Regions from separate parts of the Peribacillus sp. YIM B13472 genome, predicted to be linked through region 1. Evidence: riboswitches for the same ligand, from Rfam matches in the RefSeq annotation. Region 1 holds a riboswitch; each other region holds the start of a gene.
What was found. Region 1 has a riboswitch for S-adenosylmethionine ahead of ACFX4I_RS22460 (ABC transporter permease). Riboswitches for the same ligand answer to the same signal wherever they lie in the genome.
Positions count from the first base shown of each region.

Region 2: it holds a riboswitch for S-adenosylmethionine, as region 1 does, so the genes downstream of both, mmuP (S-methylmethionine permease) here and ACFX4I_RS22460 (ABC transporter permease) in region 1, are expected to answer to the same signal.
Region 3: it holds a riboswitch for S-adenosylmethionine, as region 1 does, so the genes downstream of both, ACFX4I_RS05110 (Na+/H+ antiporter NhaC family protein) here and ACFX4I_RS22460 (ABC transporter permease) in region 1, are expected to answer to the same signal.
Region 4: it holds a riboswitch for S-adenosylmethionine, as region 1 does, so the genes downstream of both, mtnW (2,3-diketo-5-methylthiopentyl-1-phosphate enolase) here and ACFX4I_RS22460 (ABC transporter permease) in region 1, are expected to answer to the same signal.

Region 1 is NZ_JBHZPG010000039.1:8,451-16,682, reverse strand. It holds gene ACFX4I_RS22475 (transglycosylase domain-containing protein) at 1-447, shown strand, start outside; gene ACFX4I_RS22470 (GNAT family N-acetyltransferase) at 704-1,228, shown strand; gene ACFX4I_RS22465 (DinB family protein) at 1,402-1,902, shown strand; SAM riboswitch class I at 2,766-2,876, shown strand; partial or broken gene ACFX4I_RS22460 (ABC transporter permease) at 2,992-3,222, shown strand; gene ACFX4I_RS22455 (MetQ/NlpA family ABC transporter substrate-binding protein) at 3,237-4,076, shown strand; gene ACFX4I_RS22450 (iron-containing alcohol dehydrogenase) at 4,548-5,720, shown strand; gene ACFX4I_RS22445 (class I SAM-dependent methyltransferase) at 6,813-7,475, opposite strand; gene ACFX4I_RS22440 (TetR/AcrR family transcriptional regulator C-terminal domain-containing protein) at 7,626-8,232, shown strand, end outside.
Region 2 is NZ_JBHZPG010000025.1:39,897-48,128, reverse strand. It holds gene ACFX4I_RS18120 (helix-turn-helix domain-containing protein) at 218-592, shown strand; gene ACFX4I_RS18115 (hypothetical protein) at 1,195-1,362, opposite strand; gene mmuM (homocysteine S-methyltransferase) at 1,658-2,623, opposite strand; gene mmuP (S-methylmethionine permease) at 2,613-4,007, opposite strand; SAM riboswitch class I at 4,091-4,193, opposite strand; gene ACFX4I_RS18100 (flavin reductase family protein) at 4,433-5,041, opposite strand; gene ACFX4I_RS18095 (alpha/beta hydrolase) at 5,062-5,670, opposite strand; gene ACFX4I_RS18090 (ring-cleaving dioxygenase) at 5,670-6,617, opposite strand; gene ACFX4I_RS18085 (ring-cleaving dioxygenase) at 6,642-7,619, opposite strand; gene ACFX4I_RS18080 (nitroreductase family protein) at 7,863-8,232, shown strand, end outside.
Region 3 is NZ_JBHZPG010000004.1:135,282-143,513, reverse strand. It holds gene ACFX4I_RS05130 (LysR family transcriptional regulator) at 1-332, opposite strand, end outside; gene hutG (formimidoylglutamase) at 456-1,412, shown strand; gene ACFX4I_RS05120 (hypothetical protein) at 1,770-1,925, shown strand; gene ACFX4I_RS05115 (SOS response-associated peptidase) at 1,986-2,657, shown strand; SAM riboswitch class I at 2,921-3,028, shown strand; gene ACFX4I_RS05110 (Na+/H+ antiporter NhaC family protein) at 3,219-4,535, shown strand; gene ACFX4I_RS05105 (chromate transporter) at 4,803-5,348, opposite strand; gene ACFX4I_RS05100 (chromate transporter) at 5,397-6,026, opposite strand; gene ACFX4I_RS05095 (LysR family transcriptional regulator) at 6,282-7,160, shown strand; gene ACFX4I_RS05090 (hypothetical protein) at 7,552-7,686, shown strand; gene ACFX4I_RS05085 (alkyl sulfatase C-terminal domain-containing protein) at 7,683-7,949, shown strand.
Region 4 is NZ_JBHZPG010000035.1:39,989-48,220, forward strand. It holds gene ACFX4I_RS21385 (carbon-nitrogen family hydrolase) at 1-416, opposite strand, end outside; gene ACFX4I_RS21390 (pyridoxal phosphate-dependent aminotransferase) at 516-1,688, shown strand; SAM riboswitch class I at 1,821-1,973, shown strand; gene mtnW (2,3-diketo-5-methylthiopentyl-1-phosphate enolase) at 2,078-3,310, shown strand; gene ACFX4I_RS21400 (2-hydroxy-3-keto-5-methylthiopentenyl-1-phosphate phosphatase) at 3,317-3,976, shown strand; gene ACFX4I_RS21405 (methylthioribulose 1-phosphate dehydratase) at 3,973-4,602, shown strand; gene ACFX4I_RS21410 (cupin domain-containing protein) at 4,627-5,160, shown strand; gene ACFX4I_RS21415 (CobW family GTP-binding protein) at 5,283-6,209, shown strand; partial or broken gene ACFX4I_RS21420 (DUF2188 domain-containing protein) at 6,276-6,422, shown strand; gene ACFX4I_RS21425 (DNA alkylation repair protein) at 6,480-6,722, opposite strand; gene ACFX4I_RS21430 (hypothetical protein) at 6,832-7,098, shown strand; gene ACFX4I_RS21435 (YncE family protein) at 7,217-8,179, shown strand; gene ACFX4I_RS21440 (response regulator transcription factor) at 8,185-8,232, shown strand, end outside.

The DNA.
Region 1 (8,232 bases):
AATGATAGTTGGTTCGCTGGTTATACACCGCAATACACTATGGCGGTTTGGACTGGATATACTAAAAATGGTCCAGGTAATTATATGGATGGAAATACAACTAAAATCTCGCACCAAATGTTTAAGGTCATGCTGGAAGCGTTTGGAACAGACCAAAGTAGCTTCAAGCAGCCTAGTGATGTATACCGGGTGAATAATGAACTGTTCATTAAAGGTGCAAATCCTGAAGAAGCTCCACCAGTTACAAAAAATAATAAAGTAAAACCATTGGATATTGGTGAAAAAAAAGAGGATGAAAAACATAAACAAGAGAAAGAGAAGCCTAAACAACGAGAGGAAAAGCAACACAAACAAGGGGAAGAGAAGCATAAACAACAAGAGGAAAAGAAACATAAACAAGAGGAAGAGAAGCATAAACAGCAAGAGGAAAAGCAACACAAACAATAAAGATTTTTAGGATGGGATCGCATTGGTTCCATCCTTTTTTATGATACACATAAGAGAATGAGAGGGTTTCTACTTAAACTATAGGGTGCGTTAGCTGAAAATCAGAGTTGTCTTTAAGGCAGCTCTTTCTTATGGAACTAAAGGGACAGGTTGGCTCAAGAAGGATATTAGTAGAGATAAATAGAATGCTTTATACAAACTTAAGAAAAACTCTTCTATACAAAATTTCATGCAAAATAAACGGAGGGAGTAGCTAATGAATATTCGTATTTTAAAAGAGGCCGATGCCCATTTATACCAGGAAGTGCGATTGAATGCATTGAAAATTAACCCAGAAGCATTTGGTTCAACATATGAGAGAGAGGTGGGATTTTCATTAGAAACGGTAAAGGAGCGAATAAAACCAATAAGGGACAAGTACATTGTAGGTGCTTTTGATAATAGAAAATCTTTAGTTGGAATTGTTACTTTTATACGTGAAAATAACCTCAAAACCAGACATAAAGGGAATGTTTTTGGAATGTACATAGCTCCAGGCAATCGAGGTCAGGGTTTAGGAAAAGCATTAATGAATGAACTTATAAGTAGGGCGAAGAATTCTGAGGGATTGGAACAAATAAATTTAACTGTTGTATCTGATAATGACTCCGCAAAGAAACTATATAAGTCTTTGGGATTTGAGGTCTATGGTACAGAACGAAATGCCTTAAAGTATAATGGGCACTATTTTGATGAGGATTTGATGGTTCTAACGTTAGCTGTAGACCAGAGCCGTCTTTAAGATAGCTTTTTCTTTATGGAACTAAAGGGGCAGGGTAGTTGAAGATTGCTTTGACCTTTGTTCAACAATTGGGCCATTTAGTTGAAGATCTCATCAGATAAGTAATAATATTTAAAGGAATAATTCATTCTCATATAGAATATTAAAAAACGTGATGATAAGGAGGCGATTGTATAGCAAACCATGTAGAAAATCTATATAACTATCATGTATGGGCAAATCAACGGATTATTGATCATCTTAAGACACTTTCTCCTGAGAAATATCAAAAGGAAATGAAAAGTGTCTTTTCTTCTGTTTCAAAGGTTTTATCTCATCTCTATTTGGTGGAATATGGATGGCTTAATACCCTCGAGGGTCAGAGTATGAATGAAGCAATGCAATCTTCATTTCAAATTCAAGAAAAGATTGAGAAACTGCCCATTGAAGACTTAGAAACGGAATTTCACACTTTAACATCACGGTTTAAAACCTTTTTGAACAGACAGGAAGATATGGAAAAGAGAATAATGTTGGATAATCCATGGGCAGGATTAAGAGAAACAAGTATATCTGAAATGGTCTTACACGTTGTGAATCATGGAACCTATCATAGAGGGAATATTTCAGCTATGTTACATCAGTTGGGTGATTCTTCAGTTATGACTGATTATGCTTTTTATTGGTATTCTTGAAATATTATTCATTATAAATAGGCAAGAGAAGAGTAATCCATTTTTTCTTCAAAAAGGTGACGTTAGTTGAGGATCGAGAGATGTTTACACAGATCTTTCTTTGAGCTAACGAATAACTTTAATCAAACAATTGTTGATCCAAAGTATTCTCACTCTTCTACGATATTTAACATTACCAGCAAGAATAAGTTAATTGCCTCCACAATACCGGCTAATATGAGCTTCTTGTTTAATCAAGAATCGCTTTTCTTAATGAACTACCATGAAAATAAGTTTCTTTAAAAATGAAAAATGACAATACTTAAGAAGACCCTGCTCAATCGTATAAAAAAAGAGGAGAGCGTTAATAAATTAGCTTATAGATTAGGGGTGACTGGATTAAGGTCAGTATCAGTATTGATACTTCCTAACCATTTTCATTCTTTGTGGTGAATCGCCGATTTTTGCGATTCATGGATGGCTAACGGGTGCGTTAGTTGATTAAGGATCACTAAAAATAATCAATTTTATAATAACTGTATACTAAATCACTAGAAAAGAATCCATTTTGAACATCTTTTTTCAAAATAGATTCTTTTTATTTACGCTAATATGGGGGTTCAGGAGGACCTTTTGAACAATCCCTAGAGTTAATCTTTCTTATACGCTTAAACGTTGGATTCGAGCATATCGATGATTTAATTGAGGAGCAGGAGCAAGCAATCGCAAAGGGTACGGAGTAAAGCATTTAATGCAATCATCCATCAATTCAAATTAATTAAACAATTTTTTATTGACACTACCATTTGGTCATGATAAGATCACTCCCATACCATATTCACCTGAATTTAAAAATCTTACTTTTAATTGAATATAATGTTTGACTCTTATCAAGAGAGGTGGAGGGACTGTGCCCTGTGAAGCCCGGCAACCGTCAGTTAATTAACTGAAATGGTGCCAATTCCTGCAAAGCAATGTGCTTTGGAAGATGAGAGAAAGGATTGTTTAGCCAACCTTTCTACTCATGTGTAGAAAGGTTTTTTTGAGAAAAAAAAACTTTCCTTTACCCGGTATAATAACTTCGGACAAACTAACATAATAAGTGCTCTGCTGCCACCATTAATTTCAGGTCTTACAGTTACAACAATTGCTCTAGTTGGTTATACAGCTATTGCTTGGGAAATTGGTGCAGATGGTTAGGTAATTTGTTATATCTTGAAAGTTTTTCAGCGCAATAATAATGATGTTACATTGGTAGCAACTGTATTAATTTTATTCATTGTTTTTATCATACAATTTATAGGTGATATATTTTTTACATCAAAAATAGATAGACAATAAGGGAGAAATGAATTATGAAAAAATGGATATCAACTTTAGCAGTTTCCTCAGCTTTATTATTAGGTCTAGCAGCTTGCGGTACATCTAATGGCGGATCAGATTCTTCAGACAAAGAAAAGAAAATCCTTGTGGGTGCATCAAACATTCCTCATGCTGAAATTTTAGAAGAGGCAAAGCCATTATTAAAGGAAAAGGGAATTGATTTAGAAATTAAAACATTCCAAGATTATATTATACCGAACACAGCGTTAGCTGATGAAGAGATTGATGCAAATTATTTCCAACACGTTCCATATCTTAAATCAGTGCTAAAAGAAAATCCAGACTATGACTTTGTAAATGCGGGTGCTATTCATATTGAGCCAATCGGTATTTACTCTAAAAAGTATGATAGCTTAAAAGATCTTCCAAAAAACGGTACAGTTATTATGCGTAATGCTGTAGCTGAACAAGGTCGTATTCTATCTATTTTTGAAAAAGAAGGCGTTATTAAGCTAAAAGAAGGCCTCAATAAAACAGAAGCTACTATTAATGATATTGTAGAAAATCCTAAAAACTTAACTTTTAATGCAGATATAGAAGGTGGCCTATTACCTCAAATTTATAATAACAACGAAGGTGATGCGGTTGTTATTAATGCTAACTATGCGTTAGATGCAGGGCTAGACCCGCTTAAAGACCCAATCGCTGTTGAATCGGGTGAAGATAATCCATATGGAAACATTATCACTGTACGTAAGGGTGATGAAAATAAAGAGACAGTAAAGGCGTTAGTTGAAGTACTTCACTCTAAAGAAATACAAGATTTCATTACTGAAAAATATAAAGGTGCAGTCATACCTGTATCTAAATAAAAAACCACCCTTTCATGAACTATACCCCAAATAATGGAGACTTCGAAAAAGGTCCCTTATTCGGGGTTTTTCTATGTCTATATACTAGAAACCCGTTTATAAGGTTCTGATGCAAAAATCCATTATAATTACAATTAATCTCTTAATCATGAACATACTGATACTATTACGATAAAAAGGTGCTGCATGGATGGCTAACAGGTGCGTTAGTTCATTAAAAAGAAGGAAAATAAGTCGATTCCTTAACGTAGAGGAGATAGACTAAATTGCTCTCTCTCGTTCGTTAACGTTTAAAAATACTTTACGAACGTTCTTTATTTCTTTTCTCTATTTTTATAATAAATCAATAAAGTGAAGTACGCGTTTTGAGTACTTTTCTCTTGTTTTTATTTTATTTTACTATTATACTTACACTCTTGTTTGCGTATTGCGACAACTTAATGAAATTCAACTAGGAGGCATACAGATATTATGGAGAACTTCACGTATCATAACCCCACAAAATTAATCTTCGGAAAAGATCAGCTTCAAGCGTTATCAGAAGAAATCCCTAAATACGGAAAGAATATTTTGCTCGTTTACGGTGGAGGAAGCATTAAACGAAACGGGTTATATAATCAAGTTCTTACGTTATTAAAAGATTTAAAAGTAAACGTGCAAGAGTTAGCTGGAGTAGAACCGAATCCTAGATTATCTACGGTAAGAAAAGGTATTGATATCTGTCGAAATGAAAAAATTGATTTCTTGTTAGCTGTTGGCGGAGGAAGTGTTATTGATTGTACAAAAGCTATTGCTGCTGGAGCTCAGTATGAGGGAGATGTTTGGGATATCATCAACAAAAAAGTAACAGCTACAAAAGCACTGCCGTTCGGAACAGTATTAACATTAGCAGCAACGGGTTCTGAAATGAATCCTGATTCTGTTATTACTAATTGGGAAACAAATGAAAAATATGTTTGGGGGAGCTCTGTAACACACCCTTCATTTTCTATTTTAGACCCTGTAAATACGATGTCTGTTCCTAGAGATCAAACAATTTACGGCATGGTAGACATGATGAGTCACGTATTTGAACAATACTTCCATAGCGTGAAAAACACACCTCTACAAGACCGTATGTGTTATTCAGTATTACAAACGGTGATTGAAACAGCGCCGAAATTACTAGAGGATTTGCAAAGTTACGAACATCGTGAAACCATCTTATATTCAGGAACAATCGCATTAAACGGAACACTTCAAATGGGTTACTTTGGCGATTGGGCTTCCCATACAATTGAACATGCTGTATCAGCAGTATATGATATTCCTCATGCGGGCGGCTTAGCAATTTTATTCCCAAATTGGATGAGACACGTTCTCGATCAGGACGTAATTCGTATGAAGCGTCTAATGCTGAGCATGTTTGATATTGAAACAGCAGGCAAAAGCGACAAAGAAATTGCTTTAGAAGGAATCGATAAGTTACGTACTTTCTGGTCAAGCCTAGGTGCACCGTCTCGCTTATCTGATTATGATATCGGAGAAGAGAGACTAGACGAAATTGCAGAAATAGCTGCTCGTGAAATGGAGCATGGAGGATTTGGCAACTTTAAAAAGTTAAATAAAGCAGATATCTTATCTATCTTAAAAGCTTCATTGTAAAATAAGAAACACAAAAAAAGTAGCAGATGTATATCTACTACTTTTTTTGTGTGGATTTCATAAAACGAATATCGATATGTTCTCAATTCCTTATATAAATTGGATTTGAAATTTCTTCTGGATTAGTATATGGTTCGTCAATTACTTTGTCTCGCTGTAATCGAACTTCTCCTTTTAACTTCACTACAATAGTTGTATAAGCGATTGCCATTATCCATATTAAAGGGAACCTGAATAATGAAATAATTTCTGCTATAAACAATCGAATGTCATTTTTAAAGATCACTTAGGGAGGATTATTGTTAAAATCACTGATTAAAAAATAATTTAATTTGATATGAATTGTTGCTGGTAGTAGCTTTTTCTTTATGCAACGAATCGGGGCAGGATAGTGGAATAAGGAATATGGTTAAATGATATTTACGGAGGAAGATATGACTTCAAATAAAAACGTTCCAAATTTCCCTATAAATGGTGATACACTATAAAAAAAGGAGGGTAATTCAGATTGGAATTCAAATTTGGGAACGGTGCTATTGTGCTACCCCCTTTACACATTACGATTATCGCAATAATTATTATTTTCTTTTTAGTAAGGTGGAGCAAGCAATTAGAAACACGACGATTTACGATTTTCTTTTACTTTCTGATAAGCACTTACATTGCTCCAATTTTTTCTCGCAGTACAAAAGAAGGTGTCTTTCAGCTATGGATTCCGTTGGGTTTTATATTAGTTTTCTCTTACTTGTTTCGCAGTAAAAGAAACCATCCATCTAAAATGAAAGCGTGTATTTTAGGACTTTGCATAGCATTATATCAGTTAATTCTTCAATATGTTAGGTAGTTTTTGGTATTCCACTAACGGGTGCGTTAGTTTAACAAAGGGTTGCTGCGGCAACCTTTTTGTAATGGAACTAAAGGGACAGTTTAGTTGAACAAGAAAATGAGAGTGAATCGAATCAATTATGAAATTGCAGTGATCCAATCGCTTCGTACTCGAAATCGTTGTAAAGAAATTTGGATTGTGGGCGCTGATCGATATCGAAACCCGGATGAAGATCTACCTCAATGCCTTTGGAAAAGAAAACTACTTTATTTATAAAGATAAACATATAAACTGATGCCATCTTTTTTAATTTTGTAGTTTTTAAAAGGTATTTCTTTTAAAAATGTCTCAAAATCTTCTTTTGTGTAAGCGCCTTTTTTCAAAAATGTTTTGAAAGCAAATTTTACAAAATACTTGTCAAACCCCTTCATTCCTAATTTTCTTACTTCATTGTCAATATCATCAGATGTTGCCTCGTAATTCATATCGATTATTAGAGATGTTCCGCCTTGTTTTAGCACTCTATACATTTCACATAGTGCCTTTACAGGATCTTTGAAATTCTTAAATGCAGCACTGCATACAATAAAATCGAAAAAGTTATCTTCACAAGGGAGGTTTGAAGCATTACCTTCTTTAAAATTAACAGAAACATTTGCTTCTTTTGCATTATTTTTTTCGATTTCAATAAAATCAGGGCTTATCTCCACTCCTGTTAAATTAAAACCTTTCTTAGCAAGTTCAATAGACAAATAACCCGGACCGGGTGCGACTTCCAATATATTTGCATTTTTGCTAACATGAGATGCAACTTCATGAGCATAACTTTGCATTTCAGCCATTCTGCTTTTGCGAGAATTTTTATCATACCACTTTGCTGTTAAGCCATATATACCAACATCTTTATTTTTTCTCATATTTTTCATCATAAATAAAAATTCTCCTATATATTGATTTTCTTAATATAATTACCTATAATTACAAATGCCTAACGATGTTAGCTATCTAACAACGTTAGTGTATAATCTAACAGTGTTAGTGTCAATGCTTTTTTTGAAATATTTTTTTGGAGTGATTTTATGGCTATAACAAAAGAAGCAATTATAAAAGCATCACTTGATATACTTAATCGTGATGGAATAAGCAATTTATCAATGCGTGCTTTAGCTAAGGAATTAAATATTAAGGCAGCATCCTTATATTGGCACATTAAAGATAAACAGGATTTATATGAAATGATAGCAGAACACATTAACCAAGAAATAGCATTACCTGAAACATTAGATGATGCAAAAGAAGCATTAACAACCTTTGCTTTGGAAATTCGTAGAGTTTTATTAAAAACCAGAGATGCGGTAGACATATTTGCATTATCTTTTCCGAGTACGCCAAGCAGAATAAAAGCTATAAAATTTATTTTATCTACATTAACCAAGTACGGAGTTTCTGATAAAAACTGCCTAAGTGCTGCAAATATTATAAATAATTATGTTTTATCATTTGTTGCCGATGAAATTCGCGCAAAACATATTTCTTCAGAAGAAGCTAAACAGTTTGGATTAATTTTTGGAGAACAATATGAAATGAGTCTGGATTTTGAGCAACAATTTTTATATGGTTTACGAGTTATATTGGCTGGGCTACTTGTTGAAAATGAAATAGCAAATCAAAAATTCCATGAATTTT
Region 2 (8,232 bases), on a different contig from region 1:
ACTTCAACTTCTCCAATATATTCCCCCCCTTTAAAGCCTCCCTGTCATTCAATCATCTTAGAAAAGGATGTTTTCGCTGTAAATGTACATGTTACGCGTACACCACATGTTATTATAGTCATGTTCCAGAGTGAAATCAAGCTAAAATCATTCATTACGCGTACGCTTATTCCAATTTGATGTTATAATGGATTTATATAAAAGGAGAGTAATAAGAATGATTGTAAATAGATTAACTACATTAAGGAAGGCCAAAAGGTGGTCTTTGCAATATACCGCTGACAGACTCGGAATCGCCAAGAGTACCTATGCAGGATACGAATCGGGCCATCGCCGCCCTTCATTAGAAACGATTAATTTATTAGCAGGCTTATATGATACATCCACTGATTACATCCTAGGTCGAGTGGATTATCCATCTAAAGATATTACCACAGAGTCTCCTCTAATCTTGGAATTAACGGATTCACCAAATATGGAGCTGACTGTCGATGGAATCTCTCTTTCTGAAGAGGAAACGATTCAATTCATCGCTTTTATTAGAGCTAAACGAGAAGTGGAAATAAATCGCGATAAACAAAATATAACATAGCAGACATTGGACTTCTTATAATATTCACGAATGATTTATTCAAAACTGTAAAATTCCATGGCATTAACCAGTTAGGATAAGCCGGTTATTATTAATCGTTGAGTTCGCCCTTTTGACACTACATGTAATTAAACTTACTAACTTGGCTTAGTAGCTTTTTGAATTCTAATAGTTGCCCCTGAGTTTAGAAAATTAAGTTTTATTAATTATATATAGAAGAAAGTCAGCTAATTAAATGCATCCATCATCATTATTCTGTTATCTTCTTTAACATCTTTCCTTTTCCATCAAGGAAAGATGAGTAAATTCCGCTGTTTTTTCTATCCTCCGTATATGCTTATTTACGTTTAATCTCCGACTTTCCCTCTTGATTTATTTGCAATGAAAGAAAAACCATAGCAAAGCTCATGGTTTTTCCCAAGTGAATAAATGGAAATTGCTGTCTCATCTTTAAAGCTAAAAACGAAGCTGAATTTTGGAAGCCTTATGATGTGCTTCTATTTTTGGAAAGCGAAATTATAAAATCCTTAAAGGTATGGAAAATTGCTCAATATCTTGATATGTTTAAAAGTGTCTCATTCGATATACTTTTTCCCAATAAATCATGGCATCTCGTCTTCTTTTTCCCGATTTTTGAAAGCTTCATGTGTGACAATATCCTCGATTTGTTCATATTGCCGGCTGTGTTCCTTCTCTTCGCTAATTCTATTATTGGGTAGATTTCCTGGATGTCCTTTTTCTTTGTGATTAAAATTTTTACCACGACTCATACTCATTCTCTCCTTTCCAATCATTGTTTGTTTAGTTTCCCCAAGCATACAAAAAATATGATTTAATTTCTCTTTTTCCTGTTTTTGCAGCAAGTCTGGATTGACCTGTTATTTTCAGCCGAAATTCATTTTAAAAACACTGAAAAAAATAAGAAATATAACTCAACCCAGATGTTCCTTCACACCCGATCTAGTGCAAAAAAAAGAACAGGAATCGTCAAATTATGACGCTTCCTGTTCTTTTTATTTATCCACTACTTACATACCTTATAACAGTTTGATGACAGGAGAAGGGCTAGGAGGATACCACCACGGAAGGTCGCCACTTTCTTGAAATGTCTGCAATATGATGCGGTGCAGTTCTGCAACATCCTCCAATTAAACGTGCCCCTGCATGGTGCCATTCTTCAGATTTCAGGTCGAGCCTGTTACATGATTCTTCACCATGCCAGGTTTTAGTTTCCGGATTATATGTTTCACCAGAATTCGGATAAACTATAATTGGTTTATGCGTGTTTGAACGCAACAGCTGTATGGCTTCCGTGATACCTGATATAGGCGCACAGTTGATGCCGATTGCTGCAATTTGCTCACTGTCCCCAAACAATCTGGTACACTCCTCAAGCAATGTACCGTCACTAATCGCTTTTTCATTTTTCAATGAAAAGGATAGCCAAGCATAGACTTCTGGATACTCTTTCAATAATGAATGTAATACTTTTGCTTCTTGCAGGGAAGGAATCGTTTCAAATGCTAAAATGTCAGCACCGGCTTCAATCAAAGCAGATATTCGCGAGCGATGAAATGCAGTTAAAGTTTCATCTGAAACACCATAGTTTCCTACATACTCTGAACCATCTGCAAGGTAAGCCCCATAAGGTCCAACTGATGCAGCGACCAATGGCTTAGGTCTAATCGTTTGATATTCTTCTTCCATCCAAAATTCATCTCTTGCTTTCCTTGCAAGTAAAACCGTTTTCCGGATTAGTTCCAAAGCCTCTTTCTCTTGTATTCCGCGGAGGGCGAAACCTTCAACTGTTGCTTGATAACTTGCCGTGATCGCACAGTCAGCACCAGCACGAAAGTAGTCAGAGTGAACCTGATAAATAACTTCTGGATTTTCAAGTAATACACGTGCAGACCACAGGGGATCGTCCAAATCGCACCCATGCCTTTCAAGCTCTGTAGCTAGAGCCCCGTCCAAAATCATGACTGAATGATCTCGTAATATTGCGTCAATTGGGTTTATTTTATTCTTCATGGTCTACTCCTCTTTTCTTTATCGTTTGTGTCAAATAATAACTTCCATAGCAAAACAAAATAAAAGGAATGCCACAATATAGTGCAATTCGTTGTGTAGGATCAAATGCAATTCCTATGCAAGAAGCAAGACATAGTATAAAAGAAACGATTGGAACGAGTGGATATAATGGTGTATGATAAGCCAAATCATTTACTGAATTTCCATCTTTTATAAATCGCCTGCGAAATAGAAACTGTGACGCGCTAATACTCATCCAAACTACAACCACGGCTAGTCCAGAAATGGATACGAGCACTATGTATACAGTATCCGGTGCAATAATACTTGAGAAAAGGGCTAAACCACCGCCCAACATACTGAAAAGGACTGCATTTACCGGAACACCCCGTTTTGTCAATTTTGCAAATATGGGTGATATAGTTTTCTTATCTGCAAGTGACCAAAGCATCCTGGATGAGGCATATAGTCCTGAGTTTGCAGCAGACAAAATGGCAGTTAATATAACAAAGTTCATAATACCCGCTGCATATGGCACTCCAATTTGTTCCAGAACTGTAACAAAGGGGCTCTCTAATACGCTTGCATCCGAAATTGGCAATAATGCGGATAATACAACGATGGTACCCACAAAAAAGATAATCAATCTCCATAATGTCATACGGATTGCCTTTGGTATCGTTTTTTCAGGGTTCACTGTCTCTCCAGCTGCAATTCCAATTAATTCAGTTCCAGAAAATGCGAAATTCACCGCGAGCATCGTCATCAGAATGGCGAAAGCACCATTCGGAAATAAACCTGCACTTGTGAAATTGGAAAATAACGGAGCTGACTGTGAATCAATTATTGGAATAAAACCTACCATTGCTGCAGCTCCCAGAATAATAAATATCACAATAGCAAATACCTTAATAGACGCAAACCAGAATTCGGATTCAGCGAAAAACTTAACGGTCCACGCATTTAATGCCAAGACCAAAATGGCAAATAGAGCACTCCATATCCAGACACTTATTGATGGAAACCATCGCTGCATCAACAATCCTGCAGCCGTGAATTCCGAACCTAGTGCAACCGTCCAAGTTAGCCAATACAACCAGGCTACTGTATACCCTGTCCCTGGTCCGATGTATTTGGCTGCGTAGCTATGAAACGCACCTGTCTCGGGCATATGTACTGCCAGTTCACCTAGACATAGCATGACTAGATAAACCACTACTGCTCCAATCAGATACGAAAGGATGGTGCCAAACGGACCAGCCTGGTGAATCGTATAACCCGAACTTAAGAATAAACCAGTTCCAATCACCCCGCCAAGCGATAGCATTATTATATGCCGTGCTTGCATTTGCCTTTGAAAATCATGCTTCCTTTTGTTTTCCATTCTTACTCTCCTTAATCTTGCATCCAGAAAAAACGAAAACGCACTCTAAAAAAGAGTGCGTTACTGACAAATAAACACGTACGGTCTTATCTATCAAGGTTTCACCCCCTGGAATTAGCACAGTGCCTTTTTAGACCTGTTGCTGAGGTTTCATAGGGCCAGTCCCTCCACCTCTCTGGATAAGAAATTATTTTTTTATAACTTTATCAATCTATGAAAAATTTGTCAAGTTTTGTTTTCGTTTGTAAAGACTTTCTTTTAAATTCTAACAATCATGGCACCTCCGGCATTGAAATGAAATGATTGCCAGTTTTCGGAACTACCGCTCACCGCATTAAAATTGCAGATAAATCTAACCGGATAATTTTGATCTAAAAAAATGAAGCCATCTCAAAAAGATGACGCCATTCTTTCTTTCTTTTCACTTAAGGACGTTCTATTTCAAATAATTCCCCTAGTTTTGTATAAGTATGACCCGCTAATCTTGCTACAGGTTTTAGCCCATTCTGGTCAATTCGGCCATTATGGTAAATATCTTGCTCTATATGATAGCAGACTATTTTCCCTATCAATAAATCACAACCAGGTTTATTCTGGGAACCTGCCAACGGTATCGCATGCTCTAATGTACATTCAAAGCGTACCTTCGCTTCTTGCAATCCAGGTACGGATACTTTATCACTAACAGCTGGCGTGAAATTGGTAAGACCCAATTCACTTTCGTCAGATGGGAGTTCCTTCGCCGTTCGATTTGCATCAGCAACATTATTTTCATCAGTGATATGAACAACGAATTCACCTGTTTGAATTGCATTTCGGGCCGTGTCCTTTGAAACTCCTTCTTTCCGTTGAACAGAAATGGAAATCATCGGAGGATTGGAACTGACTATGTTGAAAAAGCTGAACGGCGCTATATTGATTGTACCGGTTTCGGATTGTGTCGTAACCAGGGCTATAGGTCTCGGTATAATGCTTCCAGTCAAAAACTTATAATTTTCCCGTTCAGTCAGACTTTCAGGATTAACTGAAATCATCTTCATTCCCTCTTTCATTCTTATATAAAGTTCTTATGAAACCATGAACCTGCTGCCTCAACCTCTGAACGTGTTAACTGATGACCGTAATTTTCCCAATGAACATCCACCGTAGCACCAGCTTGCAGTAAAAGTTGATTGAGTTCTTCCGTTTCTTCTGCCGGGCAGATTGGATCGTTTTTACCTGCAGCAATAAAAACAGGTATATCCGAGAGGGACGGCAGTGCAATACCTCGTCTAGGTACCATTGGATGATGAAGAATCGCTCCTTGTAGTGCCCCTTCGAAATGGAACATCAAACTTGCCGCTATATTGGCACCATTAGAATAACCTAATGCTACCACTTTGTCACGATCAAAGTCATATTTTCCGGCCGCTAAGTCCAAGAAGTCATAAAGCTCCTTCGTACGAAAGATCAAATCTTCTTCATCAAAAATCCCTTCGGATAACCGGCGGAAATACCGAGGCATTCCGTTTTCAAGTACATTTCCCCGTACACTCAATACGGATGAACCCGGTGAAACCATTTCCGCTAATGGCAAGAGATCTGTTTCCGTTCCTCCAGTGCCATGTAAAAGCAAAAGCAATGGCGCTTCTGGATTACTTCCTTTTTGAAAAATATGCTTCATCATTTATCCTCCTCTAGTACTCTCGGCACTGCCGGCAGTAACGTTTTCTCCATGTACTCCCTTTTTTCTTCCAGCCATGGCGGCAGCATTAATTTACTCCCCATCGTTTCATTCGTTTCATCATGAGCGAAGCCAGGTGGATCTGTGGCAACTTCAAAGAGAATGCCTCCATCTTCCCTGAAATAAATGGCATCGAAGTATTGACGGTCTTTAAAGGGTGTCACACCATAGCCATGGTTACCTATATGCTCCCTCCATTCTTTATGATCTTCATTATCGCTTGCACGCCATGCAAGGTGATGGACAGTTCCCACTCCGATTTTCCCATTGGGCAAAACCGTTTTTTTAACATCTATCAAATTTCCGATGTCCGATGTGGATTTGAAGCGGATGAAATCGCCCTCTTCCCCAATCTTTTGCAGGCCCATCACTTTCTCTAATAGTTCCATCGTTTTGATCGGCTTTGACGTCAATAATACGGCACCTCCGAATCCCTTGACCGCCTTATCAGCTGGTACACCGCCGAATGACCACTTGCTATTTTTACCTTCTTTACGCTCAACCAGTTCAAGTTGCAAACCATGCGGGTCTTGAAATTCCAGATATTCCTCACCGAAACGTGAAACCTTTTCAAAGCCTATGTTAAATTTATCCAAACGCATTTTCCAGAAGTCCATTGACCCTTCCGGAACGGCATATGTTGTAATCCCCACTTGTCCAGAACCTATTGTCCCTCGGTATGCTTCAGGCCAAGGAAAGAAAGTGATGATTGAGCCCGGTGAACCTGATTCATCTCCGAAATATAAATGATAGGTGCCTGGATCATCAAAATTAACGGTTTTCTTCACCATACGCATTCCCAATATTCCAGCATAAAAATCCACATTCTCTTGAGGATTGCCTACAATTGCGGTTATATGATGTATTCCAGCATTTTGCTTTTGCATGCCGATTACTTCCTTTCCCGTTGATTAATTTGTTGATTTTGTATTCAGTGGTTTTAAATTCGATTCAATATCCTTTCTTCTCGATTCTAAAAAAGGTGGCAGGGCAAGGTTCTCACCTAGGTGCTGCTCTGCTTCATCCACTGCAAAACCAGGTCCATCAGTAGCTAGTTCAAATAAGATGCCATTCGGCTCCCTAAAATAGAGTGAATGAAAATAAAAGCGGTCCACATAGCCCGAGTTCACGAATTTCGATTCACTAATTTTCTCTATCCATTTTCTCAATTCTTCTTCATTATCCACCCGGAAGGCAACATGGTGTACTCCACCCCTCCCCAACCTTTCCCGAGGTATGTCATTCCTTTCCTCAATATGGAGTTCCGCTCCTGTTCCTCCCTCACCCGTCTCGTAAACGACAATCGGATTTTGCCCCCTAATTAAGGATGGGTATGTGCCTAATTTCCTGAACCCCAATACCTCGGTAAGGACACTTTCAGTTTGTTCAATATTGGGCACAGTAAGTTTTACTGGTCCTAATCCAAGGATGGAAAACTCTTGCGGTACCGGGCTTCCACCCCACGGTAATCCTCCTTGAACGCCGTTATTATCCTGATCGGAAACCAGAAGAAGCCTCTGCCCTTCAGGATCTTTAAAAGAAAGCACCTTCCTTTCAAAACGGCTCGATATTTCATCATGCTCAACATTGAACTCCACAAACCGTTTTTTCCAATATCTTAGCGCTTCATCATCTCTCACCCTTAAAGAAATTTCTGAAATGCTATTGTTTCCCTCATGAGTGCGGGCAGCATTGGGAATTTCAAAAAACGTCAATTCCGTACCCGGTGAACCAATTTGATCTCCATAAAATAAGTGATACACACGAACATCATCTTGATTAACCGTTTTTTTGATTAATCGCATCCCTAAGACTTTTGTATAGAATTCAAAGTTATTTCCCGCTTTAGCTGTAATCGCCGAAACATGATGTAATCCTTTTAATTCCATCCGTACCACTCCTATCTATATAAATCTCCCCTTACAGTCATGAATTAATCCGTAAGTAATATCTCGAATTCAAAGTATTTAATCTACCATAATGCTTTTAATACAAATATCTTGATTTAAAGATAAACGACAGTGATATATTTGTCAACCATTTTCATTCAAATCATTTCACCCGTATTCACTTATCATAAAATAATAAAATCAGGTCAAAATAAATCGGTATAAAGAATGGAGGTGTGATATATGGTTAAAGATTTTTTTAGCGCAATTGAAGATAGACGCTCTTATTATTCCCTTAGCAAGGAACGTGTTGTCCCTAATAAAAGGATTAAAGAAGTTATCGATCATGCCGTTCAATATTCCCCTTCAGCTTTCAACTCCCAAAGTGCAAGAGTGATTGTTTTAACTGGTCAAAGCCACGACCTTTTATGGGATATCACGAAAAAAGCATTAAGAAAAGCATTAGGTGACAAAGATTTTGAAAAAAATGAAGAAAAAATGAAGTCATTTATAAATGGTTATGGTACGGTTTTATTCTTTGAAGACCAGGCCATCATAGATAGGCTTAAAGAACAATTCAAAACGTATGCCGAAAATTTTCCGATTTGGTCGA
Region 3 (8,232 bases), on a different contig from region 1:
TTCCTGATAATCTTCGGGAACCAAAATTTGAATGATTCTATGGAACCTATAGATACTGTTCCGCTACCAACATCCTTCATTTCCTTAAGCTCCACTTGCATATTATCGAATCTTCTTAGCAAATCAACAGATCTCGTATAAAAAATCCCCCCTGCTTCCGTAAGCTCAAGCCCTCTTGTATTCCGTTCCAAAAGCTGAAAACTAACTTCATTTTCTAATTTCATTATGGCATTACTTAGGGAAGGTTGTGATATATGGAGAAGTTTTGCCGCTTTAGAGAAATTCTTTTCCCGGACAATGGTAGTGAAATAACGAAGTTGACGAAGATCCATATATTCTCCTTTCTATAGCTTTAAACTATTGATATATTGAATTTTTGTATTGGTAATTATATATTATCTCATTTATAATTTTAAAAAAAGATATTTCGGAATTTTTTAAATAAAGGAGAAATTATGTATACTAATCCGACTTTAAAATATTGGAATGGAAGAATTGATTCCCAATCTGACATGGACAGCTTCAGATACCACCAAAGAGTACGTTTGGCACCGATTTCGGAATTAGCCATTTCTTCCAATGCGTCAAGGACCTTTGGATTGATTGGCTTCAAATGTGATGAAGGCGTCAAAAGGAATAAAGGCAGGATTGGTGCTTCAGAGGGGCCTGATCATATTAGGCAGTCTTTGGCAAAATTACCCTGTCATTTGCCTTCCCAAACCGAGCTGGTGGATGCTGGCGATGTAATATGTGAAGGTACAGAGATGGAGGCCGCCCAATCCCAACTTGGATCGGCTGTTACCCGAATATTGGAGAGTAAAGCGATTCCTATCATACTTGGGGGAGGGCACGAAACCCTGTATGGCCATTATCTTGGGATTAGGAAATCCATTGGACCAAAAGCTAGATTGGGGATTATTAATATTGACGCTCACTTTGATATGAGGCCTTATGAAAAAGAAAGTTCATCAGGAACGATGTTTAAGCAGATTTTGGACGAAGATCAAAGTTGTGGCTATTTATGTGTTGGAATTCAGAAGCAGGGGAATACGAAGGCACTGTTTGAAACAGCCGATAGAAGTAAGGTCGACTACATATTGGAAGAAGATTTGTCATTGAACGAAATGGATGAAACTAAGCGGCGGATAAATGAATTCGCTAAGGAAAATGACTACATTATTCTTACATTATGTACGGACGTTATTGATTCAGCCTACGCACCTGGGGTAAGTGCTCCATCGCCGTTTGGACTGAATCCGAAATTGGTCCGTTCCATTATTAGGCATATCGTATCGAATGAAAAGATCCTCTCCTTTGATATCTCGGAAGTGAATCCTTCTTTGGACGAAAATAATAAAACCGTTACATTGGCAGCACATTTAATAAATGAGGTTTTACTGCATTTTAAATAATGAATGGACATGGAAAAGGGGGCAACTCCAATTTGGTCCTTTTAGAAGAGCGTTCCTTTTCACACCTGCTGTTGGGGCTTTCCTCAATGCCATCTCCATAATCAATTATCAGTATTGAAGCGATAAACCTTTGACAGATCCTGACTGTCCATGAATCATTCATGGACAGTCTTTTTTTGCCGCCTATCAAGGATTTATGGTCCCGGGCATTGTTCGACTAACCCTTTAAAGTGTAAAGGAACCTCCAAACGGCCTCTTCATTAGATGATTAACCATAACTCTGCCAGAGTTCAATACTGATACTTGTGGGTTTTTAGTTTATAATAACAACCATCTAGCCTTTTGAGGGGGGATTCCATGAATGAATATAAAGTGACGGTTAGGAATGGCAGTACCTTAATTTTGTCGGAAATCATTAAAGCTGAAGATGAAAGAGAAGTCCTTGGCACTCTTTTGATTTCCAGCGAATTATTTAATCAACCATTTACCGACATCAGGATTTTAGAACGCTGATTTGTGCCTTCCCGTTCCATTTGTTACACTGTAATAAATCTTAATACGGTAGGCGATATTATGTGTGGACGTTTCACCCTTTTCACTGACATTGAAGAAATAAAAGATCGGTTTGATATTCAAGGATCATTTGATGAGGAATACCAATTCAGCTACAATATTGCTCCCTCCCAATCCGTGCTATCCGTCATTAATGACGGGGCAATGAACCGACTTGGATATCTTCGGTGGGGACTCATTCCTTTCTGGGCAAAAGACGAAAAAGTGGGCTATAAAATGATCAATGCCAGAGCGGAAACCATTGCCGAGAAAGCAAGCTTCAAGAATGCGTATAAGAAGAAGAGATGCTTGATAATCGCTGACTCATTTTATGAGTGGAAGAAGACACCAGAAAGAAAAATACCGATGCGAATAAAACTGAAGAATCATGCTCCATTTGGAATGGCCGGTATATGGGAATCCTGGAAATCCCCTGAAGGCCTCAGCATCTACACGTGCTCCGTTATAACAACCGTTCCTAATGAGCTGATGACCAGCATTCATGATCGTATGCCTGTCATCCTAAAACCGGAAGATGAAAAGGATTGGTTGAATCCAACCAATAATGATCCTGCATATCTGCAGCAGTATTTAAAGTCATTCGATTCGGAACAGATGGAAGCCTTTGAGGTATCGACTGATGTGAACTCGACCAAAAATAATTCATCTAACCTAATACAACAAATTTGCTGAGAGGTCATTAGACCTCTTTTTTATATGAATTCCGTCCCGATAAATGAAAATAACTGATTAACTGCACATGTCAAGATCTCTTTATAATCAGTAAGGAGTGCATGTAAAATAATTTAAAATTAACCCTTGCGAAAATAGACAAAATGCTGTACTGTTATATTTGCTTTTCAAAACGACTTTCGATGTCACGAACTTAGGCAAGTTTCCAGCGTGGTACTTTTCTGGCAGGCATCGTAATTTTTGATAAATTATATAATGTAATCTTCTTATCAAGAGAGACGGAGGGACTGGCCCGAAGATGTCTCGGCAGCGGACTTAAATGGAGTGCTGTGCCAAATCCAGCAGGCTGATTTTCGCCTGAAAGATAAGGAGGGTGTTTTTTATAAATTAAAAGACCTCTTCTTGTTGTTAAATAGAAGGGGTCTTTTTTATGCCAGTTTTTTTGCTATAGCTCCATGACTGGATAATCAGGTAGGTTCAAATTGGAGTTATTTGCGAAAACTGTTAATAGAATAAGAGCTGTGACAAATGTCGCGGGAAAAATAAAAAGAGGTGTACATCATGAGTGCAAACAATAAAGGAAATCCATGGGCATTGATCCCGTTTGTCGTATTTTTAATTTTATTTATAGGGTCCGGAATCATCACTAAAGATTTTTATTCATTTCCGGTGATTGTAGCGATTTCAATTGCATCGGCAGCTGCATTGGCGATGAATCGGAAAGAGACATTCAATGAAAAGGTTGATATCTTCTGTAAAGGTGCCGGTGACGCCAATATTATGTTAATGGTTATCATTTTCCTTTTAGCTGGCGCTTTTGCCGAAGTTGCCAATGGCATGGGGGCAGTTGAATCAACTGTGAATCTTGCCTTAGCTGTTTTTCCGCAAAATCTATTAATGGTAGGGATTTTCATTATCGCTTGTTTTATTTCTCTATCTATGGGGACGAGCATGGGAACGATTGTAGCACTAGCGCCTATCGGGGTGGGAATTAGTGAGCAAACCGATATTTCGCTTGCCCTATCAATGGCGGCCGTTATTGGTGGTGCGATGTTTGGAGATAACCTTTCCTTCATTTCAGATACGACAATCGCTGCAGTTCGAACTCAAGGAACGAAAATGAAGGATAAGTTTAAAGTGAATTTTTTCATCGTTTTACCTGCTGCCATCATCACATGTGTCATCCTAGGAATTTTAACCATGGGCGAACAAGCCGACATCTCCCAACAGTCTTATAATTGGGTGAAGATTCTTCCATATCTTTGCGTATTGATCACTGCATTGGCAGGAGTCAATGTGTTCCTGGTCCTTTCCATCGGAATCGTATTTGCCGGAATTATCGGCTTGGCTGATGGAAGTTATCAACCGTTGGGTGTCATTCAAAAAGTTGGTGAAGGAATGGCGGGAATGTATGAAATATCCTTCCTTGCCATTTTAATAGCAGGTATGGTAGCTGTAATCAAACATAATGGTGGCATCGATTATCTACTCCACCTCGTGACCCGAAATAGCAAATCAAAAAAAGGGGCGGAATTCAGCATTGCCGGGCTTGTTGGTTTGACGAACCTTTCGACGGCAAATAACACGATTTCGATTATCATTGCCGGGCCACTTGCCAAAAATATCGCTGATAAGTATGGGATTGATCCGCGTAAATCGGCGAGCTTACTTGACGTTTTTGCCTGTTGTATCCAAGGGTTGATTCCATATGGAGCACAACTGCTTGTTGCAGCAGGGGTAGCAAAAATTTCTCCGATGAGCATCTTGCCGTATTCATATTATCCAATACTAATTGGACTTTGTGGTGTCGTTGCCATCTTGATTGGTTTTCCACGGTTTCAGCAGGGAAATGATGAAACGAAGAAACATACTTCTTAAAAAGAGAATAATAATGAAAAAACACCCTGAATCATTGGATGCAGGGTGTTTTCTGTATGGGTGAAATACTAAAACATAAGCAATTCAAAAGTGATCTTCGCACTTATGTCAGTATCAGTGTTCAAAATGTAATCAAGGCAGTCTTCATTTCATTTCCTTGTATTTTTAAATGTATGGTAACAAACTTTTTTTCCATCACCAAAATAACTGCGTAATTCCCGTCCATATTGAAAACGCGACGCATAATGGTTGTGTGTGCGACATTTGTCATGAATAGAGGACAACACCAACTAAACCAGAAAGAATAATTACATAGGCTGGGTGCCAGCGTAATTTCATTAGGGCAAATAATGATAATCCAAAAACGAGTAATAAGCTTATCGTATGCCATGAAAAGTTCTGGACTATCATATGATTGGAAAGTGCTAAACTGATTGCTGCAAAGAGGATTAAACTAGTGACAATGGGTCTTAAACCATAAAACATGGATTGAATAACTGGATAATGATTCAATTTGCTGAAGAAGGTGGCTATGACGGTGACGAATATAATAGCAGGTAGCAAGATTCCGAGAGCAGATGATATGGCTCCTGCTAATCCAGCAGTCGAATAGCCAACGAGAATGGCACTATTGGCTGTGACAGGTCCTGGAGACATTCCGGAAATGGCGATTATATCGGTAAATTGTTGCGTCGTCATCCATCCATGCTGTGAGACTTCCGATTCTATTAGGGGAATCATGGCGTATCCGCCTCCGAACGATACAAAGCCGATAATAAAGAAGGTACTAAACAACTCCCACAATTCCATCATTTCATCACACGCTTTCTTGAAAATTAGTTAGCCCCTTTTTTGATTTACCTATATGCCAGCACCCATGAAAGGTTCGAAATCATTTTCTTCTTTTCTTATATCTTTTCTGTCCATCTTGACATCGTAACCTAATTTTCTCTTAATGGAGATTGTCACAATACCCGCTACAGCTCCTGCTACTATAACTATCACAGGATGAATAAAGAAGAGGACTGGAATTCCTACTATTAAAATACAGAAAGTTGATTTATCTACAACAGCCGTTTTTCCTATCTTGATAGCCGCATAGGCGATGATGGCTACAATGGAAGCTCTGATCGATATGAATGCGGATTCTATCTTCGGATTATCCTGAATGAAAAAATACAAAAAGCCGAGGAGCAGAACAATTAAAAAGGTAGGTAATGAAACACCGATCATGGCGGCCATTGCCCCCTTCATTCCGGCAATTCGATGGCCGATAAAGGTGGCGGAGTTAATGGCGACAGCTCCCGGTACGGACTGGGATAAGGCAAAAACATCCGTAACTTCTTCGCTTTTCATCCATTTCCTCTTTTCGACCACTTCTTTTTCGATTAAAGGGATCATCGCAAACCCGCCTCCGAATGTGACAGGTGCTATTTTAAAAAAGGTCCAAAATAAATGGAATAGAGTTTTCCATTGTCCTTTCATTGACATCAGTCACTTCCTTTGCCGTTAAGTTTAAATCTTATTACTACCATATCAAAGAAAAAGGAATGGGTAAATTGCAACAAAATCATCGGGTATAACAAAACGTTATACCCAGAAGATTTATCCGCTTTATAAAGAATGTCGCCAATAATTTAATAGCCTCACTTATTCAGGGATGTAGCACTCTTTTTTCATTTCACCATTTACCTTTAATGATGCTATCATTTTAATAAACTATCTAAAAATATGGAGGTCGTTTTCTTGAAATTGGAAAATTTGAAAATGTTTTGTTTAGTGGTAGATGAAGGAAGTATAAGCCAGGCAGCGAGGTTAAGTTTCCTCTCTCAACCCGCTGTAACAAGACAAATCCATCAACTGGAAAATTATTATAACACTTTGCTATTCGACCGTGAGGAAGGAAGGCTGAGAGTTACAGAAGCAGGAAAATTGTTATACCCTTTTGCAAAAGCTATTGTAAATGACTTCAACCATTCAAAAGAAGTGATTCAGCAATCAACGGGCAAGTACAATGCAAACCTCATAGTAGGGGCATCCTTGACTATCGGTGAGTATTTGTTGCCGAGCTTGCTAGGGAGATTTAAAAAACAACAGCCTGAAATAAAAGTGACATTAACGATAAAAAATACCCCCCGGGTTCTGGAGGATCTTTCAAACGATGTCATTGATTTGGCCTTGGTGGAAGGACTTGTGGAAAACGCCGATTTTATTGTAGAAAAGTTTGCCGAGGACGAATTGATATTGGTCTGTCCGTCCGACCACCCATGGAAAGGCAGGAAAGAAATTCAGCTTGAGGAATTGGGGAATGAAAGGATGATTTGGCGTGAATCCATTTCAGGAACACGGCTTATAGTAGAAAACATGTTAAGGAAGCATGGGGTTTTAGAAAAAATAGAAAACTACATGGAGATTGGTAGCACACAAGCGATAAAAAGTGCGGTTGAAGCTGGACTTGGAATCAGCATTTTGCCAAGGTTGACAGTGGCCAGGGAATTGGAGCAAGGCTTTTTGCGGGAAGTGGGTATTTCCAGAATAGATATAACAAGAAATCTATGGCTAGTCAGGAAAAACAAGCGTTTTAATAAAATAGGGGTGTCTAAATTTGTTGATTTTATTCAATAAGGAAGGAAAGCCACTTTGGTTTACTAATACAATTTGGCAGCGTTTTCCGTTTCATGGTTAACGATGTGCCCCCGGTCCCCTTACCTTGAAAAAGTCATAGCAAATTGAATATACCGCATGATTATTCATAAAAGCTCTTCTCTATCGGGAGGGGCTTTTTGTATTTGGATGTTCAGATTAAGGTTAGCCGAACAAACGTATGTAAACAAGCAGTTTATATATAAATAAAATTGAAGTTACTATTAGTAATAGGAAATATACTTAATGGCTAATTAATTATAAAATAAATTCATATTATTCTAAAAATTTCTATGAGAAGAGAAAGTTTACTTCTACAACATACGGAATATAGACATGATATCTGCTTATTCAAACGAGAAAGGGGTATGAAATGTCCAAAGTATCTTTTATTAAAGGAATTGCCTCCGTTCCCATTGTTTTTGTTTTACTAGCAGGGTCTTCCGTTACAAATGCTGCGTCAGATGAGCCAATGCCGGCAACAAAGGCAACTATTTCAGCAATATGACATTTACAGATTCGAAAACCAATTACATGATTGATCTAGATAATTCTGTATTGAATTTCAAGAAAGGGAAAATGGCGTCCAACCCTGATGCAACATTAACATTAGATAGAATGACCTTTTATCAAATTGCTCTAGGACGTGAAGATTTATCCAAAATGGAAGCGGCCGGTAAAGTTTCCATTTCCGGTGATAAAGAACAGTTTGAAGATTTCCTGTCTTTGCTTGATCAATTTCAACCAAAGGTCAATATCGTTACTCCATGATAATCAATTACTTTATAGCATGATGGATCAAGTGACCGATGTTTCTACCCGCGAGTCTACTTATTAGTCTCGTGGGTTTGAATGTATCAAATAATCTTGTAGGCATCCCAGTTTCGTTTTTTTAAATCATTATTGTCTTTTAAAGAAAACGCTCCTAATAGTCACAGAACAAAAATCAAAAAGTGAAAAGTGAATTTTCAGTCTTGGGCATTTTAAAAGGAATTGTAAGCGCTTCCCTTATATATTCAAAAGTTTTGTGAAAATCTAAAAAATGGAGTGATGA
Region 4 (8,232 bases), on a different contig from region 1:
TTTTCATCAAGAGTGAATAAACCATCTTTTTCTCCTGGCTGCAGGAAATGATGTTCATCCATTAACTGAAATAAGTGAAGCTTATCATATTCTTTAATGAGATTCCCATGTTTATCGATGATAATCATGGTGTTATAGATTCCCTTGCTTGTTTTTTTCGCGATGGAACCGCCTATGATGTGAATCTGGTGTTTCTGTGCCTGTGTTTTAAAAAATTCAATCGTTTTTTCTGCCTCGTGATCAGCAATCTCATTTAACCTGGTCAAGTCGTATCCTGTTGTCCAAAGCTCCGGTAAAATGACGATATCGGGTTCTGACCGTGCTGCTTTTTCCATCCATTGTTCTGCAACCTGAAAATTGATATCTGGTTGCCCGAAGGCTATATCCATTTGAATACAAGCTATTTTCCACTTCATCGTTTAAAACCCCCACATGTAAAAAATGCTTTACAAGACTATGATAAACATATATCATTTGTGACTAGAATTTCAAGAAATTTCAGAGAAGGTGTATAAATGGTGCAATTCGAAAAATCCGGCCAGCTTCAGGACCTGCCCAAGCAGTTTTTTGCTTCACTAGTAGCAAAAGTCAATGCGATCACGGAGCAAGGACATGATGTCATTAATTTAGGCCAGGGAAACCCTGATCAGCCGACGCCAGAACATATCGTGAAAAGTTTGCAGGCTGCCGCTGAAAAAACGATTAATCATAAATATTCGCCATTCCGGGGACATCAATATTTAAAAGATGCTGCCGTCGTCTTTTATGAACGAGAATACGGTGTCAAGCTGGATCCGAATAGTGAAGTGGCGATTCTCTTCGGGGGGAAGGCAGGTCTTGTCGAACTGCCGCAGTGTTTATTGAATCCAGGTGATACGATCCTTGTTCCAGATCCCGGCTATCCGGATTATCTTTCCGGAGTTGTTTTAGCCCAGGCAAAGACCGAACTCATGCCCTTGACAGAAGAAAATGATTTTCTTCCGAAATACAATGACATACATAAAGAAGTACTTGATAAAGCCAAAATGATGTTCTTGAACTATCCGAATAATCCCACAGGTGCTTCTGCAACGGAAAGTTTCTTTGATGAAACCGTCTCCTTCGCAAAAGAGCATTCCATTTGTGTGGTCCACGATTTCGCTTATGGTGCGATCGGATTCGACGGAAAAAAACCGATAAGCTTTCTCCAGGCGAAGGGAGCGAAGGATGTAGGAATAGAAATATACACACTATCGAAAACATACAATATGGCAGGGTGGAGAGTCGGCTTCGCAGTGGGGAATAAGAGTGTAATAGAAGCTCTAGAACTATTACAAGACCATCTTTATGTGAGTCTTTTCCCGGCGATACAGGAAGCTGCGGCAAGCGCTTTGCTTGACTCGCAGAGCTGTGTAGAGCAGTTAGTGCAGATGTACGAGGGACGAAGAAATGTTTTCATTGAGGGATTGAGGGCAATCGGCTGGGATGTCAAAGCGCCTGCGGCATCGTTTTTTGCCTGGCTCAAGGTGCCTAAAGGCTTTACGTCAGAGAGTTTTGCAGACTATTTATTAACGCATGCCCACGTAGCTGTTGCCGCAGGGAATGGATTCGGTGAATTTGGCGAAGGTTACGTCAGGGTAGGGCTGCTGACTTCGGAAGAACGGCTTGAAGAGGCAGTGGAACGAATACGTTCATTAAACTTATTTTAACGATGGAATGAGGTATCCGATTTATTCACCGTTAAATAGTTAAAACTTATTGACAAAGTAGGGATTACCTGTCAGAATACAAAATAAATTCTTAATCTTTCGATACTTGAATGCAATTTATATATCAGCGTTTTCTTATTTTGAGCAGGTGGAGGGACTAGCCCTATGAAGCCCAGCAACCGACCGTAATTCCATTGTAAAATGGGGCGGAATTCTTCGCCGGATTTTCTTTAAATCCACAAGGCACGGTGCTAATTCTTGCAGCCAATGGCTGGGAGATAAGAAGATGGCTTTTTAAAGCCTCTTCTTTATGAAGGGGCTTTTGCCATTTTAGACCATTTCAGGTTAATGACATCGAGAGTTTACTAACGTGTTATAGGAGTGATCAGATGAGCGAGATAGTCGCTACTTATTTAATTCATGACTTCAATGGAAATCATGAGAAAAAAGCAGAGAGCATTGCCTTAGGTTTGACTGTCGGGACTTGGACGGACCTGCCACATTTGGTCCAGAAACAACTGGAAAAACATAAGGGGCGCGTCGTATCGGTGACACGCCTTTCTGAAGAAGAGAGTGCAAACAGCTACTTTAATCGTAAAGTATACCGTTCGCTTATTAAAATTGCCTATCCGGCGGGGAATTTCTCCATTGATTTACCTGCAATCCTCACGACGGTCTTCGGCAAACTTTCATTGGACGGAGAAATAAAACTTATCGACCTGGATTTTGTCGGTGATATTCAAACAGCTTTTCCCGGGCCGCAATTTGGCATTGGAGGCATAAGGGAAAAGATTGGCGTATTTAACCGGCCCCTGGTGATGAGCATCTTTAAAGGTGTATTAGGAAGGGACTTGACATTCCATAATGAGCAACTAAGGCAACAAGCTTTGGGAGGTGTCGACCTAGTTAAAGATGATGAGATCCTCTTCGACCAGGAACTGACTCCATTTTTCGATAGAATAAAAACGGGAAAAAGAATATTGAATGAAGTCCATGAAACCACTGGCCACCGAACTTTATATGCTGTCAATCTATCAGGGAAAACATTTGAATTACTGGATAAGGCAGAGCAGGCGGCTGAAGCAGGGGCAGATGCTTTATTGTTCAACGTTCATACATATGGTTTGGATGTATTGCAGGCCTTGAGTGAACATGATCGTATCAAGCTGCCGATCATGGCGCATCCCGCATATAGCGGGGCATTGGCATCTTCATCATTTTATGGGATCGGCTATCCATTATTGCTTGGTAAATTAGTAAGGTTATCAGGTGCGGATTTATCCTTGTTCCCATCCCCTTATGGAAATGTCGCACTGGAAAAAAAGGAGACCTTGGCGATTGCTGAAGCTCTGACAAAAGATGAACTTTCATGGAAAAAAGCCTTCCCTGTTCCTTCTGCAGGCATTCATCCAGGCATGGTTCCGGACCTAATCAAGGATTTTGGGCTCGATAGCGTGATTAATGCAGGGGGGGGAATTCACGGGCACCCTGACGGAGCAGAGGGCGGGGCCAAGGCTTTCCGTTCTGCTGTGGAAGCCGTTCTAGCAGGAAAGGACCTATCTGAAGCGGCGGCTGAGGAAGAAACACTAAAAAAAGCTCTTGTGTTATGGGGAGGCCTATAAGAAATAATGAAACCGATCATCTTTTGTGATTTTGACGGAACGATCACCAACACGGATAATATCATTTCCATCATGAAAAAATTTGCTCCTCCTGAATGGGAAGCGTTGAAAGACGGTGTCCTTCAGCAAAAAATCAGTATATCTTCAGGAGTTGGGGATATGTTTTCACTGCTTGATAGTGGCATGAAGGATGACATCATCCAATATGTAAGAAAGACGGCCGGCATTCGTCCAGGGTTTTATGAATTCGTTGAGTATACGAAACAAGCCAACATCCCTTTATATATAGTAAGCGGGGGCATGGATTTTTTCATTGCACCGCTTTTAAATGATATCTTGCCAACAGAGTCCGTTTATTGCAACCATGCATTTTTTGATAAGGAAAAGATTTATATTGAGTGGCCACATGCTTGTGATGATCAATGTAATAATGATTGCGGTTGCTGCAAGCCATCCATTATGAGGGAAATAGCGGGTGAGGAAGATTTTAAATTCGTTATTGGAGATTCAGTAACGGATTTTGAAGCGGCAAAACAGGCCGATTTTGTCATAGCCCGTGACATACTGCTTGAAAAATGCGATAGGGAAGGAATTCCACATCAAGGATTTGAAACATTTTTTGATGTAATTGACATTTTAAAGAGGCAGGAGGCGGTTAAAGCGTGAACAATCATTCTAAAGAATGGCGGGAGTTGGCAGATATTAAAGCTGAACTGGCCGAAAGGGATTGGTTTATGGGAACAAGCGGTAACTTGTCCATCCGCGAGCCCAAAAGCCCTTTCTTTTATATTACGGCAAGCGGTAAGGATAAAAGGAAGCAAACGGATTCGGACTTTTTACTGGTGGATTTAAAAGGAAAACCAGTTGAAGAAACGAACCTAAGACCATCGGCCGAAACTTTACTACATACAGCCATTTATCGGAAAACCAATGCAAACTGTGTACTTCATGTCCATACTGTTGAAAATAATGTGATATCAGAATTGTACGGAGATGAAGGCCAGGTTTCCTTTTGTAATCATGAAATCATTAAAGCGACCGGTCGGTGGGAGGAAGATTCGGAGCTTCGGATTCCAATCATATATAACCACGCTGACATCCCGCTGTTATCCGATAAGTTCAAGCCACATGTCGAAGAAGACTCTGGCGCCGTGCTGATCCGCAATCATGGCATTACGGTTTGGGGTAAAAGCGGACTCGAAGCAAAAAGAATACTTGAAGCTTGCGAATTTTTATTTCAATACCAACTGTTGCTTAATCAACAAAAGGCGTTTGCAGGTTCTTTAAGGTAAACACTCGAAGAGGAGGAATGAATGATGGCGACGGTAAGATTCCATGAAACAAACGAGGTTATTGAAAACGGTGAACAGGTAAAAGGATTTTTAGAAACACAAGGGGTTATTTATGAGCAATGGGACATTTCTAAATTACCGGCCCATCTTGTGGAAAAATACGATCTAACAGATGCTGACAAGGAGGAAATCCTTGTAACATTCCAATCAGAGATAGCGGAAATTTCTGAAAGAAGAGGCTATAAAGCGCATGATATCATCACATTATCAGATGCAAATCCGAACTTGGATCAAATGCTTGAAAACTTTAAGCAGGAACACCACCATGAAGATGATGAAGTGCGTTTCATAGCAGGAGGTACGAGTATCTTTGCCATTGAAGGCAATGATAAACAGTGGTTTGATGTACGTCTTAATCCAGGAGATCTTATTAGTGTACCAGAATCAACAAGACATTATTTCACGCTCGCAGAAGATAGGAAAACTGTTGCTGTCCGTATTTTCGTTACAGCGGCAGGATGGGTGCCGATTTACGAAAAAGACGAAGTTCAAGCATAAACCAATTGAAAAACCAGCTTACGGGCTGGTTTTTTTATGTGGATCCGGCAAGTGCTTTAGTAAGATAAGTATGATAAAATTTAACGGAATCGAATTTAACCGGATCATAGGAGCAGATAAGAATGAAAACAACCGAAGTGTACATATTGGGCGGCTTTCTCGGCAGCGGGAAAACGACGCTTCTTCGAAATATTTTAAAACAGGAAAGTGAAGCGGGTAGAAAAGTGGCCGTGCTTTTAAATGAGCTCGGCAGTGTATCGGTTGACAGCGGACTCATTGGTGATGGAGTGCCTCTTAAGGAGTTGTTTGACGGGTGCATTTGCTGCACAATTCAAGATAAACTGGAGGTTCAGCTTCATGAATTACTAACGGAAAATGAACTGGATGCGGTTTATATAGAAACGACGGGCGCAGCTCATCCAGTTGAAGTATTGGATGGAATCATGTCGCCGATCTTCGCCAAAAGGCTGGAGTATAAAGGGATTATCACTGTCGTCGATTTATTAAGGTGGCGTGATCGGGAGGAACTGTCTCCGCAGCTTCGACAGTTGCTTGCCGAGCAAATCCACCATGCCGATTTCATATTATTGAATAAAGCGGATTTAGTTAGTGAGATGGAGGCCGCACAGCTGATTTATACGATACAGGCGCTGAATCCGGATGCTGTATGTTTATTGACGGAGTATGCAGCCGTATCCTTGACATCATTGCAGCAGATGCAAAGAAAACGGCATAATGGCCATCAAAAGCTTGATGTACATGACCATTTGCATTTAACTGCAGTCGTTCATACATTTGAAGGTGCCGTGGTACAAACCGACTTTGAAGAGTGGCTTAGGGCTTTGCCGGAAACGGTCTATCGGATGAAAGGATACATTTCCTTTACACATTCACAATACCCCCATTTGTTCCAATACTCCTACGGAATGCCGTTGTATATGAATGAAATGATGAAAATGCCATTGAATATCGTCATAATCGGGGAAAAGTTGGATAAGGAAATGTTGATCGGTCAGTTGAAAGCTTTGGAATTGAAAGCGGCCCGATAAACGTTTACCGCCCATTTAAGAAGGGAAACATAAAAAAGAGACTTTCTTATCAAGGAGGCGGTATTAGTGCCATGGAATAAGAACGATTACCCAAACTCGATGAAGAATCTAGATAAAGATGTAAGGGAAAAGGCTATAGAAATCGCCAATGCATTATTGGATGAAGGATATGAGGATGGAAAAGCCATTCCAATTGCCATAGACCGGGCTAAGATGTCAGTAGGAAAAGATTGAAAAAATGGTCAGACCCACTAATGGGTCTGACCATTTTTATTGTTGCATTCCAAAGGCGGCAAATGTCTTTTCGTCTTCTATTAATCCGCAAGCAGCACATTGGACCCGAACTTCAGGACCATTATATGCTAGATGGAATGGCTGGAGGGAATCGTTCGAATATTGTTCAATAATCTCACCTGACTGCGGATCCTTTTTAATGGGGGTTGCTACTTGCTGAATGAGATTGAAGCGAGATTTATTTGTCCGGCAATTCGGACAGCGGTATACTTGAGACATTGTACTCACTCCTTTTTTGAATTTTAAAAAGCGTAATCGTATTATTAAGATAGTCTTTACAATCTTGAACATTAATATGTATAAATTAGTAATGGATGGAAGGGATACTATGAAAGAAAATGTCAGGCAAGAAGAATTACTGGTGGCTTATTTAAGCATATGGAACAATCGTAAGGTGACCGCTGGAGGTGGAAGGGAAGTGTTGTCGGAACTCATCCGCCGTGAGCTTTTGGATGAAAATGCCCATCCCCGTGCCCGCAAACCAGTATTGGAGAAATTTTACCTCTGTATTAAACGCGTAATGGAATCTTCGCTTTCTGAAGAAATGAAAAATGCGATCGTCATGGCCTATATCACTGAATTGGAAAGGTTATGATTTCCGAGTGTTTTAAGGATGCTTGTTAGCAAATATTCTTTTCTGGTTCATACTTTTTTCACAAATCATTGTTAAAATCTTTAAAAAATAGATATTTAATGAATAAGGAGCTTAAAATATGAAGTGGGGCATTGGGCTTTTTCTTGCCATCGTATTGCTTACTGGGTGTAATAGCGGTAATGCATTTACTAAAATCAATAAAAGTGAATCTTTCCTGGCGACTGTCAATATCAAGGATACCTCACTGACTTTCATAGATGAAAACTATCATCCATTTGCAAAATGGGATATTTCAGAACCATTTACCGGAGCCCTGCTCCTGGCAGATAAAGATACTATCCTGCTTTATGGAAAAGAGATGGAGAAAGTCCAAGTGTACTCTTTATCAGCAGGAAAACTGATAAACAGTTGGGAAATTGGCAAAGGGATCGTTAATATGCAGTTGTTACGTGATGGAAAAAGCATCTTGGCGGTCAACCAATCGAATGACTCCATTTATTTCTTAAATACAGATGGGGAGAAACAGGATATTGTCAAGGTTGGTAAAAGCCCCCTGACCGTTCTTCAAGGAGAGCAAGCGAATCGTTTGTATGTTATTAATTTTGGTGATACCAAATGTTCGGTTATAAATCTTGAAACGAAAAAGGTCGATTTTGAATTTCCCGTACATAGTTCCAGCACAGGCACATTATTAAGGGAAGAAAAGGATGAAATATGGATTGGAGGACACGGTGATGGGGACAAAGTGGAAGAAGATCTATATATTTATTCGGCAAAAACGGGAGAGTTGAAGAATAAGCTGAAGGCCCCAACCATGCCGATAAAGTTCCTTGAGAATGCTGAAGGCATATTTGTCCTTAGTCATGGTACAAGCTCTTTATATAAATTGAATGATCAATATGAGGAAGTGAAAAGCAAAGTGGTCGGTGTCAACCCCTTTGAAATGGCTAGCTTTAACGAAGATGTGATCGTGGCCGGATATGATAGTGATGAAGTGTATGTAATGGATGCTGAAACAGTCGATGTTAAAAAAACGATCAAAGTCGGCGAAGGTCCGTTCCAATTGATGTTGAGGGAGTAGATGACATGCATGTTTACACCATTTTAGTCGTGGATGATGAAGAAGATATGCGA